DNA from 4 places in the Pseudoalteromonas sp. NH0006-46 genome. Region 3 is predicted to be linked to each of the others. Evidence: predicted binding sites of a transcription regulator. Region 3 holds the regulator's gene; each other region holds the start of a gene.
The links. The regulator sigma-54, encoded in region 3, starts transcription at its own class of promoters, with help from an activator protein. The targets are predictions, from matches to a motif close to GTTGGCACGNNNNTNGNNT.
Positions count from the first base shown of each region.

Region 1: a site for sigma-54 is predicted at 2,108-2,126, ahead of AC27I2_RS02020 (EF-hand domain-containing protein). Genes of this name have one in related genera too.
Region 2: a site for sigma-54 is predicted at 1,766-1,784, ahead of nirB (nitrite reductase large subunit NirB). Genes of this name have one in related genera too.
Region 4: a site for sigma-54 is predicted at 2,134-2,152, ahead of fliE (flagellar hook-basal body complex protein FliE). Genes of this name have one in related genera too.

Region 1 covers NZ_BAAJML010000001.1:445,309-449,818, reverse strand. The annotation lists gene AC27I2_RS02030 (hypothetical protein) at 1-393, opposite strand, end outside; gene AC27I2_RS02025 (HAMP domain-containing sensor histidine kinase) at 396-1,853, opposite strand; gene AC27I2_RS02020 (EF-hand domain-containing protein) at 2,162-2,395, shown strand; gene AC27I2_RS02015 (EF-hand domain-containing protein) at 2,420-2,647, shown strand; gene AC27I2_RS02010 (EF-hand domain-containing protein) at 2,828-3,064, shown strand; gene AC27I2_RS02005 (calcium-binding protein) at 3,073-3,309, shown strand; gene AC27I2_RS02000 (amidohydrolase) at 3,477-4,510, shown strand, end outside.
Region 2 covers NZ_BAAJML010000006.1:196,195-200,704, reverse strand. The annotation lists gene AC27I2_RS13270 (LruC domain-containing protein) at 1-942, opposite strand, end outside; gene nirB (nitrite reductase large subunit NirB) at 1,933-4,509, shown strand; gene nirD (nitrite reductase small subunit NirD) at 4,496-4,510, shown strand, end outside.
Region 3 covers NZ_BAAJML010000001.1:248,558-253,067, reverse strand. The annotation lists gene lptC (LPS export ABC transporter periplasmic protein LptC) at 1-118, shown strand, start outside; gene lptA (lipopolysaccharide transport periplasmic protein LptA) at 108-644, shown strand; gene lptB (LPS export ABC transporter ATP-binding protein) at 641-1,366, shown strand; gene AC27I2_RS01110 (RNA polymerase factor sigma-54) at 1,436-2,935, shown strand; gene hpf (ribosome hibernation promoting factor) at 2,962-3,249, shown strand; gene ptsN (PTS IIA-like nitrogen regulatory protein PtsN) at 3,254-3,706, shown strand; gene rapZ (RNase adapter RapZ) at 3,726-4,510, shown strand, end outside.
Region 4 covers NZ_BAAJML010000001.1:648,605-653,114, forward strand. The annotation lists gene AC27I2_RS02945 (sensor histidine kinase) at 1-571, shown strand, start outside; gene AC27I2_RS02950 (sigma-54-dependent transcriptional regulator) at 568-2,034, shown strand; gene fliE (flagellar hook-basal body complex protein FliE) at 2,193-2,525, shown strand; gene fliF (flagellar basal-body MS-ring/collar protein FliF) at 2,546-4,261, shown strand; gene fliG (flagellar motor switch protein FliG) at 4,254-4,510, shown strand, end outside.

The sequences.
Region 1 (4,510 bases), 200 kb from region 3:
GATTTGCTGTTTTTGCAGCCATAAGTACTGTTTTATATCATCAGGCCAAAAATAGGCTAGGTCGAGTTTAAGTAACTTGGTCATTACTGTATTTGGGTCGGTACTTACGTTTAAGCACATAAATTTAAAAAATGCTTTTAGCTCATTTTCACCTTTAAATGACCGCTTTGTTGGTGGCAATGTAAACCCGCCGCATTGATTTGCATGCAGCGCTATAACCCGCTCAGCGGAGGGGTAAACAGGGGCTAATTTAGGCATTGGCTTGGGGCTAGGAGATACGTTTTTAGTATTTGATATTTTAGTATCGCCCAGCGCTTGCGTGCCATCATTAAGCTCACAACCCGATACAATTAGGCTACCTGCAAGCACACATAAAATAGTGAGTATGCGCATTGTTAATTAACTCCTAAATTTTTACTGATTGGTATTTTTATTAAAAAACGGCAACCGTGTGGTTTATTTTTCTCAACACTTAATGTGCCTTGTAGCTGCTCAACCGTCTCTTTTACTATTGTTAGGCCCAAACCACTGCCTTGTAAGGTAATGCTTTGCTCATGTTTACCTTGATAAAACGCACTAAAAATATGCTTTATTTCGTGCTCTTTAATGCCACAGCCATTATCGGCCACCTCCAAACACAGCTGATGTTGCTCGCATTTTAAATTTACAATCACACCTTGGTCATCATCAGAAAATTTTAAGCTATTTGAAATTAACTGAATTAGCATCATTTCTATTAGTTCATTAGGAAGCGCAAGGACAGTGCTTGAAACAGAGTTTTTCCACTGAATACATTGCTTTCGGGCCGTTAGACGATGCTCAAAATGACCATTAATTTTTTTAATTAAATGATCAATATTAACCTCGCTTGAGCTGTTTATCGTTGCTCTAATAGCGTTATAACTGAGTAGGCTATCTATCATCATGCGAAGGCGCACCGTAGATTGAGTTATAAGGGTAAGCACCGCTTTTTGTTCGTTATTAATAGGGCCAACAATTTCATCGGTGAGTAAATCGGTTCCTTCAACCATAGAGGCAAGTGGTGTTTTAAGTTCGTGTGTTACGTGGCGTAAAAACGTATCCTTTTGTTGCTCAAGCATATACAGCTGAGTTTGTACCCACTGTAGTTTTTCTCCGAGTTCGACTAACTCTGACGAGCCTTTTACTGCTATCTTTTGGTGCCAATCACCCTGCCCGAGCTTATCAATAACCCTAGTAAGCCCTTTTAAGCGCAAACTTATACGCCATAAAAAGCCGCCGCCAACCAATAAAGTAAGAGGAATAAGTGCCACTAGCCAATTTATAAACGACGCTTGTAGGCTGGCTAGCTCGTTTTGGTTATGGGTTATTTGCGCTTCGTTTTTATTTTTGAGCCACACTGTGAGCTCTGTAATTGACTCGCTTATGGGTAAGAAGAGCTCTGCTTTTTGCTGTTTTTTCTCAACGAGCTGGTGTTGTGCTGTTTGCAAAATAGTTAAAAGCTGTGTCCATTGGTATATGTAGTCTGGGTTTGCATTAATGTGTTTGAGTTCATTTATGCTCTGCACAGACGATTGCCATTTATCAACAATGAGGGCGTTGAGCGCATCACTTTTTAACACCCAATTTTGCCTTGTTGCGCGCTCAAGGCTATTAAGGTCTTGCTTTAAATTAGCGAACGATTTTGTGAGCTGGTAATGATTACTCACAATTTGCTGGGTGGTTGCTAGCTGCTTGTTTAACGCATTTAAAAACACAATAACCACAATAGACAGTGGCAATAACGACAGCAGCATGCTTAACGCAAACTGCCCTATTAAATTAGGGCGCCAATTAAGCATTGCATTGTAATGTTTAGCAAACGTTGCAGCCATTGCAGTAAACTCTGTAAGTAAATAACGCGCCTATTATTATCAATACCGCCTATACACATGCTGAACCATATTCATTTTAAATCGCCATTTTGTTGCTAAACAGCAACAGCACAACTGATTGATTTAACTAAGATCACAAAAAATACCTTCAACCCTGTTGCTGTATTTACACAAAATTACACACAGTCAGTGTAATTTTTACCTACAAACCCAAACTAAAAAACACAACTCATTGAAAGTAAATAAAAATAAAATTTGGCACCCTTTTTGTAATGGGTGTAACAAATAAATTTAATAGGGAAATACACATGAACATTAACACTTTGGTTTTTTCAACATTACTTGCGTTGGGTTTTGTGAATACAGGCGCATACGCTATGGACGTTGACGCTACGTTTAATGAACTAGATAAGGACAGCGACGGCCTGTTAAGCGAAGCCGAGGCAAAAATGGACGCCGTGCTTAAGGAAAACTTTGCACAAATAGACACAGACCAAAATGGTCAGTTGTCGCTAAATGAATTCAGAAAATTTATTCAATAAATTAACTTCAAAAGGAATGAAATTATGAAACAACTTATTGCTGCTTTTTTATTATTATTTTTAGCTATCAGTGCAACGGTATTAGCTTCTCCTTCGGCCGTGCGATTTGCACACTTAGATACAAACATGGACGGAAGTATCTCGTTTGTTGAAGCTAAGCAGGATAAAGAGCTACTTAGACAGTTTACCGATTTAGACGAAGACAACAACGAGATGATCTCTAAAGCAGAGTTTGAAAACTTTAAGCCATAACAGATTAAGTTTTGCTTAAGCTTTTAACTTGTAAAGTGTACTAAAGCATTTGCCATAATCCCTGAGGGAATGTGTAAAAGGATTTAATGTTGGGAGTTAAATTATGGCAAGTGCTTTATCTAATTAAGCGTAATAACTCATTATTCAATACAACTTAATTACCCTTTTGGAAGGACTACCATGAAGATACGTTACTTTGTAACCACCATAGCGTTGCTTTTAAGTTTTAATGCTTCTGCACTTGATGTAAAACAGCGCTTTGATCACCTCGATACAGATAAAAACGGTTACCTTACTCATAACGAACTAGAACGCCAGCCCCAGTTACTTAGCACGTTTATAATGTGGGATAAAAATCAAGATAAACAAATTTCATTAATTGAATTTAAAAATTACCTTACTAACAATCTTTACTGAGTATTTTAATGAATCCCATACACTTTTTTATTTTATGCGCTCTACTTGTATTTAGCGCATCAAGTTTTGCCATCAGTGACAGCATTAATAACCAATTTAAAAAAATAGACAGAAATAAAGATGGATTTTTAACTCGCTCTGAAGCTTCAATAGACCCAGCCTTGTGGTCTAAATTTGTAAGTTACGACCAAGATAAAGACGGTCGGCTAACACTGAGTGAATACCATTTATATGCCAGCAAGTAGCACAAATTTAATTAACCTTTTTAACCTAACGTTTTAGGCAATTAATTTAATAGCTAAGCAGCTAGCTTAGCTTTAACTGTCTATTTTACGAGCTTATCGCATCCTATTGGTATTCTAAAAAAGGGTTTGCTAGTGTTATTGCACTAAAAATAACAAATCAGTGCACTATGTTACTCAAAAATTTACTTAAACCACTTATACTTGCCAGTCTCTGTGCAGGGTCTAGCTTTGCGATTGCGCAAACCAAAGTTATTTATAATGCCAATGGTTATACCCCGCTTTATAAAGGCAAAATGCAAAAAGGCGAGCTTCAACAATTTAGCACTTTGGTTATAAAAGATGGCAAGGTCGTTAAAGTAGGCGGCGACACACTCAAAGAAAGCTTTCCAGATGCCAAGCTAATAGACGCGAAAGGCAACACCTTACTACCCGGCTTAATTGATGCCCACGGCCATGTTATTGGGCTAGGCGATAACTTATCGCAGTTAGATGTACGCGGTGCGAAGTCGGTTGATGACGTTACAAATAAATTAAAGCAATTTGCGCAAGGTAAACAAGGTTGGATCATCGGCCGTGGCTGGAACCAAGAGTTATGGCCAGATACACGCTTCCCTAGCGCTAAAGATTTAGACAAAGTGGTAAGCGATCGTCCGGTTGTTCTATCTCGTGTTGATAGCCATGCAATTTGGGTTAACTCAAAAGCGCTTGAACTTGCAGGCATTAACGCCGACACAAAATCGCCAAAAGGCGGTGAGATAATTAAAGATGAATTTGGTAACCCTACCGGTATTTTTGTTGATAAAGCTGAATCGTTAATTGTTCAGCACATGCCAGCCCCTTCAAAACAAGATATTAGCAACTCACTCGATGCCGCAGGTAAGCATTTATTAAGTTTAGGTATTACCTCTACTCACGATGCTGGGATAGATAAAGCCACATGGGAAGTGTACAAAGAGCGCGGTGAACAAGGCAATTTACCTTTACGTATTGTGGCAATGCTAAGCGGTGCTAGCCCAGATTTACCAGCGATGTTAAAAGCGGGGCCATATCACGATAACTATGATTTTATGGAAATTCGTAGTGTTAAAGTGTATGCCGATGGTGCATTAGGCTCGCGTGGCGCAGCGCTTATTGAAGATTATGCCGACCGTGCTGGCCATCATGGGTTAATGCTTGAAACCCAAGAGAAACTCGAAGCACT
Region 2 (4,510 bases), on a different contig from region 3:
ATAAATTAAATCAGTGCCTGTGCTATTAGGATCAAATAAATGCCTTGCGCCACTTTGCTCAAGGCTTGTGTTGTAAGGCGCTGGCGCATCACCAAAGTCAATTGAGCTGTCAGTTACTTTTACTTCGGCAATGGCGCAGCGCGCACCGTCGTTTTGGCTTGATTTAGGGCCTGATGTAAACACATTGGCAACGGGCGTATAACCTACAACTGGGCTAACACTTAAATCTATTTTGTGGATTTTACCGCTTTTGTTGTTACTAAAATAAAACTGGCCCTTCACATCAAAATACGCCGCCCCAAATGCACCCGTATCATCACCTACATCAACCTGAGTAATTAACGTATGGGTATTTGCTGCAATATCTATTTCGTATAAATTACCGTTTGGTTCTACAGCGTACAAAAGGTTGCTATCAGGATGAAAAGCAAAATCATAGATAGACAATTTCCATGTATTTGTATTAGGTAATAAACTTGCCGTTATAGGTGCATCTAGGTCACCTTCTAAATTAATACCGAATACACCAAAGTTAGGATGGTATACATAATAAGTAGCCCGTTGATCGTTACCTTCACCCGTAACTTGTACGTCACCGACATAAAAATTTGTGACTGGCAAACCTATTACGTTTAACCGCTTCATTTCGTAGTTGCTGCCAAGCTGTACAACACTACCCAGCGATTGTTTGCTGTAACCGTACATGTATTGATCTTTATAATTAAAACCGACCGCATTAACACTGTTAGTATTTAACTCATCAGTAAACGTTAGCTGCGATGCTAAAACGGTAGGTTTAGCTGAAACTAAATCTATTCCGTAAAGTTGCGCGTTTGAGTCTTGCATTAAAAATGCTTGGCTAGGACACGATTCGAATGGTTGACTAAGCACAGCGCATGGAAATGCAAGTAAGCACGCGGTTGCAAATTTGTTTAGTTTCATAATTTAGCCCCTAATGAATTTAGTATTTAAACCATTGCAGGGTCCGTTCCAAAACTTAAGCTATTGAAAATCAATATGTAAAATATAAAAAACTTAAGCTTCACGCATCTTGCAATAGATTCAGTTGCATTTTGCAAAATACACAAGCGCGTGTAGAAGAGAGGTTTTTATGTTTACTTATACTTCATGCTCTGGCTTTGTTTAATGAATATGCTTTAATAAAATGATTATATTGAAAGCAGTGACAACTATTTTTAAGACTAACTAACTGGGGTGTTAGTCTGTGCGATTTAATCTAAAACTCAACGTGATATAAGGAATTAATATGAGCATTATGTTCGATATGTTTTTATGGCTAGTAATTGATACGGCCTTTGGTTTTTTATTTTATTCAACCGGCTGCCTCGTGCTAAAGGGAGTCACTTTCGGTAGTTATAAAATGCAATTTAAGGATTTTGCTAGTTTTAAAAAAGGTAAGTCAAATAAAGTCATATCAATTATTATTCTGGGCGTTAGTTTTCATTTAGCTTTGATTACTCTTTTTGTCTATATAAATAATCAATAACTTAGTGATAAAATCTGTAATCACTAGCCCTAACTTGGGTTCTTATCACTCATGTAATGTGCGCTGTATGCAACGTAGTTTTAGCTTAACCTTCAAACTCCCACCTATACGGTCCTTTATTAAGTAACTTGTGCATTATTAGTCCCAGATACATTTAAACTGCACTAATTAATACAAACCCTGCACCAAAAAAGCACTATATTTGATTCTACTATTTACAAAAAACATTAATAACCCTATTAATCAGTAACTTATTTTTATGGCTAGGTTATTGCTTTAATAAAATACAAGTCCGTTATTTTAACGGCATACATTTAGGTTGTTATGACCACAGGCAAAGAAGCCCGCTCGCAGTTACATGAATTTGTATCTGAGGCGGGCTTTTTTGTTTTTAAAATTTAAACCGTCACATTAAGGAATGCCTAATGCAAACCTCGCAAAAAATACTCATTATTGGCAATGGTATGGTCGGACATCATTTTGTTGAGCAAATGCGTCAAAGCGATGATAAAGCAAATATTACAGTACTTTGTGGAGAAGCAAATCTTGCATACGACCGCGTTTATTTATCAAGCGTGTTTGATGGCAAAACAGCCGCCGATTTAGCACTAACAACTTTAGACAACTATCAACAACTTAATATTAATGTGCATACTAAACAGTGGGTTGAAGGCATTGATAGAGTAAATAAAGTAGTAACTACTCAAACTGGCGATCAATACCCGTACGATAAGCTTGTACTTGCTACGGGCTCGTTCCCGTTTGTGCCGCCAATTAAGGGGAACGATCAACCCCATTGTTTAGTTTATCGCACCCTAGAGGATTTAGAGCAAATAAAATCCAGTGCCGCAGCCAGTAAAAGCGGTGTAGTAATTGGTGGTGGTTTATTAGGACTTGAAGCTGCAAACGCCATTAAACAATTAGGGCTTGATACGCATGTTGTTGAGTTTGCACCGCAGCTTATGGCTGTACAGCTCGACGGGCAAGGCGGTACGCTATTAAAAAATAAAATAGAAAAACTAGGCGTTACTGTTCATACCTCAAAAGCGACCAGCGAAATAGTTAAAGGTGAAACTAGCCGCTTTAGATTAAACTTTTCAGACGGTACGTTTTTAGAAACCGACTTAATTTTGTTCTCTGCCGGTATTCGCCCTTATGATCAACTGGGCAAAGTGGCTGAGCTAGAACTAGGCGAGCGAGGCGGCATTATTATTAATAACCAGTGCCAAACCTCAGACCCTGATATTTTAGCTATTGGCGAATGTGCCTTGTGGGACAAAAAACTCTTTGGTTTAGTGGCACCTGGCTACAACATGGCCCGCGTTGCAGCAAGCCAGCTAAGTGGCGGCAAACTTGAATTTTCAGGTGCTGATATGAGCACTAAATTAAAACTGCTCGGTGTTGAAGTAGGATCTATTGGCGACGCTCATGCAAAAACACCCAACTGCAAAGAGCTTATTTACCAAGATCCAATTAGAGACTGCTATAAAAAAATCATTCTAAATGAAACCGGCGATAAGCTGCTTGGTGCAGTACTTGTTGGCGATACTAGTGATTACGATACGCTACTGCAGTACATGTTAAACGACATGGACTTACCAGAACATCCTGAGTGTTTAATTTTACCAGACAGCGCTGGCGCACCTTCATTAGCGGGCAGCGCCCTACCCGATACCGCCACCATTTGTTCGTGTCATAACGTGAGTAAAGGCGACATTGTGGGAGCCATTGATGGTGGCTCATGCGATTTAGCCGCGGTTAAATCGTGCACAAAAGCAGCCAGTGGTTGTGGTGGCTGTGCTGCTTTACTTAAATCGGTAGTAGATGATGAGTTAGCGAGTCGTGGTGTTGAAGTAAACAACCATGTGTGCGAGCACTTCGCGTATTCGCGCCAAGAGCTACTGCATATGGTTAAAGTAGAAAGCATTAAAACCTTTGATGATTTATTAGCTAAACACGGTAGTGGGCATCATGGTTGTGAAATTTGTAAGCCTGCAATCGCTTCTATTTTAGCATCAACATGGAATGACTTTATTTTAGAACCAGCCCATGTTGGCCTACAAGATACTAACGACACTTACCTTGCTAACATGCAAAAAGACGGCTCGTACTCTGTAGTGCCTCGTATTGCAGGCGGCGAAATAACACCCGACAAACTCATTGTCATTGGCCAAGTAGCAAAAGACTTTAACCTCTATTGTAAAGTGACTGGCGGGCAGCGCATCGATTTATTTGGCGCACGTTTAGAAGAGCTACCCGTTATTTGGGGAAGACTCATTGAAGCTGGCTTTGAGACAGGCCACGCTTATGGTAAGTCTCTTAGAACGGTTAAGTCATGTGTGGGAAGTACGTGGTGTCGTTATGGTGTACAAGACAGTGTTGGCCACGCCATCGATATCGAAAATCGTTATAAAGGGTTACGCTCTCCTCATAAAATTAAAATGGCAGTGTCAGGTTGTACCCGCGAATGTGCTGAAGCACAAAGTAAAGACATCGGTATCATAGCAACTGAAAATGGCTGGAACTTATACGTATGTGGTAACGGTGGCATGCGCCCTCGCCATGCCGATTTATTTGCTACCGATTTAGATACAGCCACGCTTATTAAATACATAGACCGCGTTTTAATGTTTTACATAAAAACCGCCGACAAACTACAGCGTGCCTCTGTATGGATGGAAAATCTTGAAGGCGGCCTAGACTACCTTAAAAGTGTAGTAATAGATGACAGCTTAGGTATTTGCCAAGAGCTTGAAAAACAAATGGAACTTATTACTCAAACATACGCGTGTGAGTGGAAAAAAGCAGTAGAAAGCCCTGAAGCTTCTAAGCGCTTTCGCCAGTTTGTTAATAGCCCTAATCCCGATGACAATATTTTATTTGTACAAGAGCGTAATCAAATTCGCCCAGCTACAGATGCTGAAAAACGCGAACAACTAATTACTCAAAACCGTATTCCAGTAATGGAACTTGAAGAGGAGCAAGCTGATGTCTTGGCATAAT
Region 3 (4,510 bases):
ACCTGTCATTGTTACAGGACCCAATTTAAAGATCACCGGTAAAGGCCTCGAAGCCGATTTAAAAACCGAAGTGATAAAACTAATTAACCATACGCGAACTATTTATTATGACCAATAAACTATTAACACTCTTTATTATTCCAACATTTATACTTGCACTCGGTGCAAATGCTGCTGAACCAACGGCGCCACTTGCTGCAAATCAAATTTCTATTAGTGCTGATAAGCAAGAAGGTCAACTGAAAGAAAATGTAGGTATATTCGAAAAAAACGTTGAAATTATTCATGGCGACAGAAAAATTACCGCTGACCGCCTAGAAGTGCATAAACGCGATGAATTGGGTGATAACAAGCAACTGTTAATTGCTACAGGTACACCCGCTTATTTTGAAGAAAAACAAGCCGACGGCACAATAATGAGCGCCAGCGCTAATGAAGTTAGATACGATGTTTCTAAACGTTTTTTAACATTAATTGGAAATGCACAGGTCTCTCAAGCTGGGCAAAAAATGAATGCAAAAAGCATTACCTACGATATTGAGCAACAACTCATTAGCGCCGAAAAAGATGAAAGCTCAACGGATCGCGTGCACACCATTTTAGTACCTGTGGAGCCAAAAAAAAGCGATAAAGGTAAGCCATGAGTACATTAAAAGCAGAGCTATTAGCCAAAAGCTACAAAGGCCGAGAAGTAGTTAAAAATGTAGGCTTAGAAGTTAAAGCCGGCAGCATTGTGGGCTTACTTGGTCCTAACGGTGCCGGTAAAACCACCACGTTTTATATGATTGTAGGCTTAGTCCCTAGCGATAAAGGTAAAATATCTATCGACGAGAACGATATTACTCTTTTACCTATGCACAGTCGTGCTAGATTAGGCATTGGCTACTTGCCGCAAGAGTCGTCTATATTCAGAAAGTTAACCGTGTATCAAAACTTAATGGCTATTTTAGAAACTCGAAAGGAGCTCACTAAGCAAGCCAGAGAAGATACACTTAATAATCTATTGGATGAATTTAGTATTCAACACATTCGCGATAGCAAAGGTATGGCACTATCGGGCGGAGAGCGTCGCCGAGTAGAGATTGCACGTGCTTTAGCTGCAGATCCAAAGTTTATTTTATTAGACGAACCGTTTGCCGGCGTTGACCCTATTTCAGTGTTGGATATTAAAAAAATTATTGAACACCTTAAAAACCGTGGTATTGGTGTATTAATAACAGACCATAATGTAAGAGAAACCCTTGATGTTTGCGAAAAAGCCTACATAGTTTCTCATGGGGAACTGATTGCTTCTGGTACCCCTGAACACGTATTAAACGATAAAACTGTACGCGATGTATATTTAGGCGAGCAATTTAGGCTGTAACATTTACGCCTTATTTGTATGCATCTGCTAGTATTAATTATAACAACTTAAAAGGATTGTTAGAGATACATGAGGCAATCACTACAGCTGCGCATGGGCCAGCAACTTACAATGACACCTCAGTTGCAACAAGCTATTCGCTTGCTGCAATTAAGCACATTGGATCTTCAGCAAGAAATACAAGAAGCGCTCGACAGCAACCCATTACTTGAGGTTGAGGAGCAAGACTATGCCGATGACCTTGCAGGCAAAAATGAGCAAAAAGCAGATAATGATGAAGTGACAGTAAGTGCATCTGCAGATGAAGCCCCCAGTGAGTATGAACAAGACAGTGGTGAAGCCCTAGCAAAAGATACCGTCAGTGACGACATGGCAATGGACGTTAGCTGGGATGAGTACATGAGTGCCGCCCCAGCATCGTCTTCAGGCCCCATGCCTGAAGATGAGTCTATTTATCAAGGTGCATCGACTGAAACCCTTCACGAATACTTAATGTGGCAATTACAACTAACGCCATTTAGCCCTACGGATGAAGCGATTGCTATTGCAATAGTTGAAGCCGTGGACGACTCAGGCATATTAACCCTCAGCTGTGAAGAAATTTTAGAGAGCTTTAATCAAGATAACGACGATGACGTTGAGGTTGAACTTGATGAAATTGAAGCCGTTTTAAAGCGTATTCAATTATTTGACCCTGTTGGTATTGCAGCACGAAGCTTACAAGAATGTTTGTGTATTCAGTTAAATCAATTTGATAAAGGCACCCCTTTTATTGACGAAACAAAAATGATTTTAACCGAGCACATAGATTTGTTAGCTGCTCGCGACTACCGTACATTAATGAAAAAAACGAAGCTCAAAGAAGATGAGCTTAAAGAAGTAATGACACTTATTCATACGCTTAACCCAAAGCCTGCAGACACAATAGTGCGAGAAGAGTCTGAATATGTAATACCAGATGTGTCAGTTAAGAAAATTAAAGGCCGCTGGGTTGTTGAACTAAACCCAGACAGCATGCCAAAAATTCGTGTGAACAGCCAATATGCTGCAATGTCGCGTACAGTTAAGTCGAGCGGTGATAGCCAGTTTATTCGCTCACATTTACAAGAAGCTAAATGGTTTATTAAAAGTTTAGAAAGCAGAAACGACACACTTTTAAAAGTAACTAACTGTATCGTAAAACAACAACAAGGCTTTTTTGAACACGGTCCAGAAGCCATGAAACCTATGGTTTTAAATGATGTAGCCGAAATGGTAGAAATGCACGAATCGACAATTTCGCGCGTAACGACTCAAAAGTACATGCACACACCGCGTGGAATATTTGAGCTTAAATACTTTTTCTCAAGCCATGTAAGCACGGAAAATGGTGGAGAATGTTCATCCACAGCGATACGAGCACTTATCAAAAAATTAATCGCAGCAGAAAACTCAGCAAAACCATTGAGTGATAGCAAAATTGCGGATATATTGGCTGAGCAAGGAATTAAAGTAGCAAGACGGACAATCGCAAAATACCGCGAATCTCTTGCTATTCCACCGTCAAATCAGCGAAAGAGCCTGATCTAAGACGCTAAACAAAGAGGGTAATGCTTATGCAACTAAATTTAACTGGTCGTCATGTAGAACTAACTGATTCATTAAGAGACTATATAAATACCAAATTTGCGAAGCTAGAAAGGCACTCTGATCATATTAATAATGTTCATGTCATTCTTGATATAGAAAAATTAAATCAAAAAGCAGAAGCAACTATTCATGTAAGTGGCGCTGAATTATTCGCATCCACTGAACATCAAGATATGTATGCAGCGATTGATTCATTGATTGATAAGCTTGACCGTCAAGTAATTAAACACAAAGAGAAGCTTGCTCGACACTAATATGATGAAACTAAGTTCACTTATATGCCAGGACTGCAGCAAAGCTGCGGTCCTTTTTAATAGTAAAAAAAGAATTTTAGAATTTATTAGCGAGCTTGCTCACGATAAATTACCGTATTTGTCTCAACAAGATATTTTGGGCGCTTTATTAACTCGCGAAAAGCTAGGTAGCACAGGAATAGGAAGAGGCATAGCTATTCCACATGGTCGAATGAGCGGCGCACAAGAACCTTTAGCATTAGTATTAGTAAGTGAAACACCGATTAACTTTGATGCTATAGATAATCGACCAGTTGATATTTTTGTTGCACTCATCGTACCTGATGGTGATAACCAGCAACACTTAAAGACGCTAGCGACGATAGCTGATAAACTAAAAAACAAAGAATTTTGCAAACAGCTACGCTGTGCTAAATCGGACGCCGAGCTGTATCAAATTATTGTTGACCAATCGTAATAAATTTAAAGGGTGATTAATGGAGTTGATTATCATAAGTGGCCGTTCTGGTTCTGGTAAGTCGGTTGCTTTACGCGTTGTTGAAGATCTAGGTTATTATTGCGTAGATAACATCCCTGTAAATTTATTACCTTCTTTGGTAAGAAGCGTTTCTGATAACTACGATAAAATCGCCGTTAGCATCGATGTGCGAAACTTGCCAAAAGAACAAGATGAATTTAATCACATTATTGAATATTTACCGGGTTTTACAAAACCAACACTATTTTATTTAGACAGTGAAGATCAAACATTAATAAAACGTTTTTCAGAAACAAGACGTTTGCACCCTCTATCAATCGATTCGCTTCCGCTTGATTTAGCCATAAAAAAAGAAAAAGAACTACTTGACGTGCTAACTACTCGTGCCGATTACATGATAGATACCAGCGACTTGAGTGTTCATCAACTCGCTGAATCGATTCGTGAAAAAATATTAGGTAAAAAAGACAAGCAGCTGATTGTCACATTTGAATCATTTGGTTTTAAACATGGTATACCTAAAGAAGCAGACTACGTATTTGATGCACGTTTTTTACCTAACCCACATTGGGAGCCTGAACTAAAACCACTCAATGGTTTAGACCAGCCAGTAAAAGATTATTTAGCTAGCCACAGCATAGTTCAAAAGTTCACATGGCAAATACAAACTTTTGTGCAAACCTGGTTGCCTCATTTAGAACGCAATAACCGTAGCTACTTAACGATTGCTATTGGTTGTACTGGCGGACAACATCGCTCTGTATATTTAGCGCAAACAATTGG
Region 4 (4,510 bases), 400 kb from region 3:
TAATTTTCAAACCAAGTTAATGTCTCGCTTAAAAGATTTAGAAACTCAAGTAAACGACATGCTACTTTTTGCCAAAAGCGGCGATCAGCAGGTTGTTGAGCAAGTGTCTATGCAGCAATTACTCAGCGAAGTAAAGGCGGGCGCCGATGCGATGGTGACACTAAACGATAGCCACTTAGCTGTCGGTCTCCCAGAACCAGATATTCAAATAACAGGTAATAAATCCGCCATAGCCAGTGCAATTCAAAACTTGATTCATAACAGTATCCAGATCACTGGTGCTGGCGCAGAAGTGTATTTAAGTGCAGTTACCGATGAGCTAGATTCAGACTATGTACGCATTAGCGTTGCTGATAACGGGCCCGGTGTTGATTTAAGCTTAGCAGAAAAAATATTTGAACCGTTTTATACCACTAAAAGTCAAGGTACGGGATTAGGGCTTGCTGTTGTGAGTTCAGTTGCAAACGCACATCAAGGACGTGTTGAAGTGACCAATAATAAAGGCGGTGGAGCATGTTTTAGTTTGCTTTTACCTATTCGCACCGCATCTAAATTAGAGGAATCATTATGAGTAACACTATTTTAGTTGTAGAAGATGATGCAGGGCTTCGTGAAGCCTTAATTGATACACTCGAAATGTCGGGGATTGAATGCATTGCGGCTAATTGTGCAGAGCAAGCCATGCTTTTGCTTAAAAAAGAGCAATTTTCGCTGGTGGTGAGTGATGTACAAATGGGGACTATGAGTGGTTTAGATTTACTACGAAGTATTAAGCTTAACCACCCTGAGCTACCTGTTTTAATGATGACGGCGTACGCCACCATAGATGATGCCGTTGAAGCTATGCGCTTAGGTGCGATTGATTACATGGCAAAGCCGTTTGCACCTGAAGTTTTGCTCAATATGGTAAGCCGCTACTTACCTGAAAAAGCAAAAGAGACAGACGGTCCTATTGTTGCCGATCCAAGTAGTATTCAGTTATTAGAATTGGCAAGTAGAGTAGCACGTTCCGATGCAAGTGTGATGGTGCTTGGTCCTAGTGGTTCTGGTAAAGAAGTGTTAGCTCGCTACATACATGATAAATCGAATCGATGCGATGAGCCGTTTGTTGCAATTAACTGTGCAGCAATTCCTGAAAACATGTTAGAAGCAACTTTATTTGGGTATGAGAAAGGCGCGTTTACAGGGGCAATTCAAGCCTGCCCTGGTAAGTTTGAGCAAGCGCAAGGCGGAACTATCTTGCTCGACGAAATAACTGAGATGGATCTTGGATTACAAGCTAAATTATTACGCGTTTTGCAAGAGCGCGAAGTGGAGCGCTTGGGTGGACGCAAGACAATTCAGTTAGATGTACGCATACTTGCAACAAGTAACCGTGATCTAAAAGAAGCGGTAAGCGAGAATCAATTTAGAGAAGATTTATATTACAGACTTAACGTGTTTCCGTTAATGTGGCGACCGCTCAATCAGCGCCCAGGGGATATTATTGTATTGGCTAAACATTTAATTGAACGTCATTTAAGCAAAAGTAAAGAGCCTATGGCTTACCTCGATAGTGGCGCAGAGAAAAAATTACTTGCTCACTCTTGGCCGGGTAATGTGCGTGAGCTTGATAACGTTATACAACGTGCGCTTATACTTAGGACTGGTAATACTATTAATGAGCATGCTATTTTTATTGAAAATATAGCCGCAACAGATTTTGTAATGACGCCTACATCGATTAGCACACAAAGTGCTAGTCAGTCTCAGGCGAACACTGCTGATAAAAGTATTGAGCATGGCCCTACTAGCTCTGCTTATTATGATGAAAAGTCATCATTAGTAGAGCCGCCAAAACAAGACTTATTAGCTGGTGATACGGGCAGTTATAAAGATGAGCTCAAAGATAAAGAACACCGTATCATTTTAGAAACGTTAGCAAGGTGCCAAGGTAAACGAAAAGATGTTGCTGAAACCCTCGGTATTAGCCCTCGTACTCTACGTTATAAACTAGCGCAAATGCGCGACTTAGGTATTTCACTTCCTGCGTAGCCTCACATTTAGCCCTTGATTCAGGTATTGAATTTAAGGGCTGTCAAAACTCTGACTCACAAAATTAAGCTTTAAGCTATTGAAAATTAAAGCTTATTATTTGGCATGGTTTGTGCTTTATCTATATTAAGAGTTAACTGCATTGTCAGAGAAAAATTATGAAAATTCAAAATAGCGCTGTATTTCAAGAAATGCAATCAATGGCTTTAGAGGCTGGTCGTAGTAATCAAGTTGAACGACTGCCAGTAAAAACGCAAGCCTCATCAACGGCTCAATTTGGCGACATGCTGTCAGATGCAATTAATACTGTGCACGGTTTACAGCAAGATGCTAAGCAAAAAGTGGTTGCAGTAGAGACCGGCGACAGAAGCGTCTCTTTGGCTGAAGCGATGATTGCATCTCAAAAATCGTCAGTGGCATTTGAAGCGACAGTACAAGTTCGTAATAAACTTGTTGAAGCTTACAAAGAAATCATGAACATGCCTGTTTAACTAGGTAGTGGAGAATTATTGTGGCGCAATCTAATCAATCAACCGATCTTGCACTTGCTACTGGTGATATTGACCAAAGCGATAGCGACGATCAACAAGAACAAAAATCTGGCTATTTAAGTTCGTTAAACGGTGTTGATTTATTGCGCCAAGTAACGCTTGTTATTGCTTTAGGCATTTGTTTAGCAATTGCTATATTCATCATTATTTGGGCTCGCCAGCCAGATATGCGCCCGCTTGGTAAAATGCAAACAGAAGAGCTAATACAAACGCTCGACTTTTTAGATGCACAAAAAATTGAATATCAAGTTGATGGTAATGTGGTACTTGTCCCTGAAACCGAATATCAAAACATTAAGCTGTTAATGACTCGTGAAGGGTTAGAGCAAGGGCCTACATCGGGTTCAGATATCATCATGCAAGACATGGGCTTTGGTGTAAGTCAACGCTTAGAACGCGAACGCTTAAAGCATGGTCGTGAGCAACAACTCGCACGTACAATTGAAGAGCTTAACAACATTACTCGCGCACGTGTATTACTTGCCATCCCAAAAGAAAATGTATTTGCGCGCAGAGAGAAAAAACCTTCAGCTACCGTTGTATTGACTCTTAAGCGAGGGCGTTCACTTGACAGCGAAGAAGTAGACTCTGTTGTTGATATGGTTGCATCGGCTGTACAAGGTTTAGAGCCAGCTCGTGTAACGGTAACGGATCAAAATGGTCGCTTATTAAATTCTGGCTCACAAACGTCTCTTGCGGCACGTTCGCGCAAAGAGTACGACATAGAGCGCAAGCGTGAACAAGAGTATCTTGAAAAAATTGATAGCATTCTAATTCCCGTCGTAGGGCTTGCAAACTACACTGCACAAGTTGATTTAAGCATGGATTTTAGTGCCATTGAAGAAACGCAAAAGCGCTACAACCCAGATCTGCCTGCAGTAAGAAGCGAAACAACGTTTGAAGAAAATAATATAGGCGGTTTAGCGGTAGGTATACCTGGTGCGTTGACGAATCAGCCGCCAGTAAACTCAAACATTCCTGAAGTAGCTGGCCAAGGTGGAGCAGGTAGTGCAACTTCACCATCAAGAACACATAAAGAAGCTACGCGTAATTATGAGCTAGATACAACTATTTCACATAAGCGCCAGCAAACAGGTGTAATACGTAGAATAAGCGTGTCGGTGGCTGTTGATTACACTCCAAAAGTAGGTGAAAACGGTGAAACAACCATGACACCGCGCTCAGTGGAAGAACTGTCAAATATTCGCCGTTTATTACAAGGTGGTGTTGGTTTTGATATGCAACGTGGTGATGCACTTGAAGTGGTAACGGTTCCGTTTGTGCGTGAAGCAACTGATTTTGACATTAGTGTGCCGCTTTGGGAACAAGACTGGTTTATGAAAATAATCCGCTTAGTACTGGGTGCCCTCGTTATTATTGTACTGATAATGGCGGTAGTTAAACCGATGCTTAAACGCTTAATTTACCCAGACGATACACTTGAAGAGTATGACGAAGATGCCTTAAGTGCTGGTGTAGATATTGGCGATAGCACGTTAGATATGCTAAACAAAGACTTTGATTCTGCTTCAATTGGTTTCTCAAGCGATGGTACACTTCAGTTACCAGACCTACATGGCGACGAAGACTTACTAAAAGCAATTCGTGCCCTTGTGGCCAATGAACCAGAACTCTCATCACAAGTAGTGAAAGCGTGGTTAACAGAAGATGACTGATCAAGAACAAAAACAATTACCGCCAGCGTTTGATGTTGATAAGCTCGATGGCGTAGATAAAGCCGCAATATTACTGTTGAGCCTATCAGAAGAAGATGCAGCGCAAATCCTAAAACACTTAGAGCCTAAGCAGGTGCAAAAAGTGGGTATGGCAATGGCGGCGTTAGATGATCTTTCGCAGGCTAAGATTAGTGCAGTTCATAATTTGTTTATTGAACAGATTCAAAGCTTCAGCACTATCGGATTTCA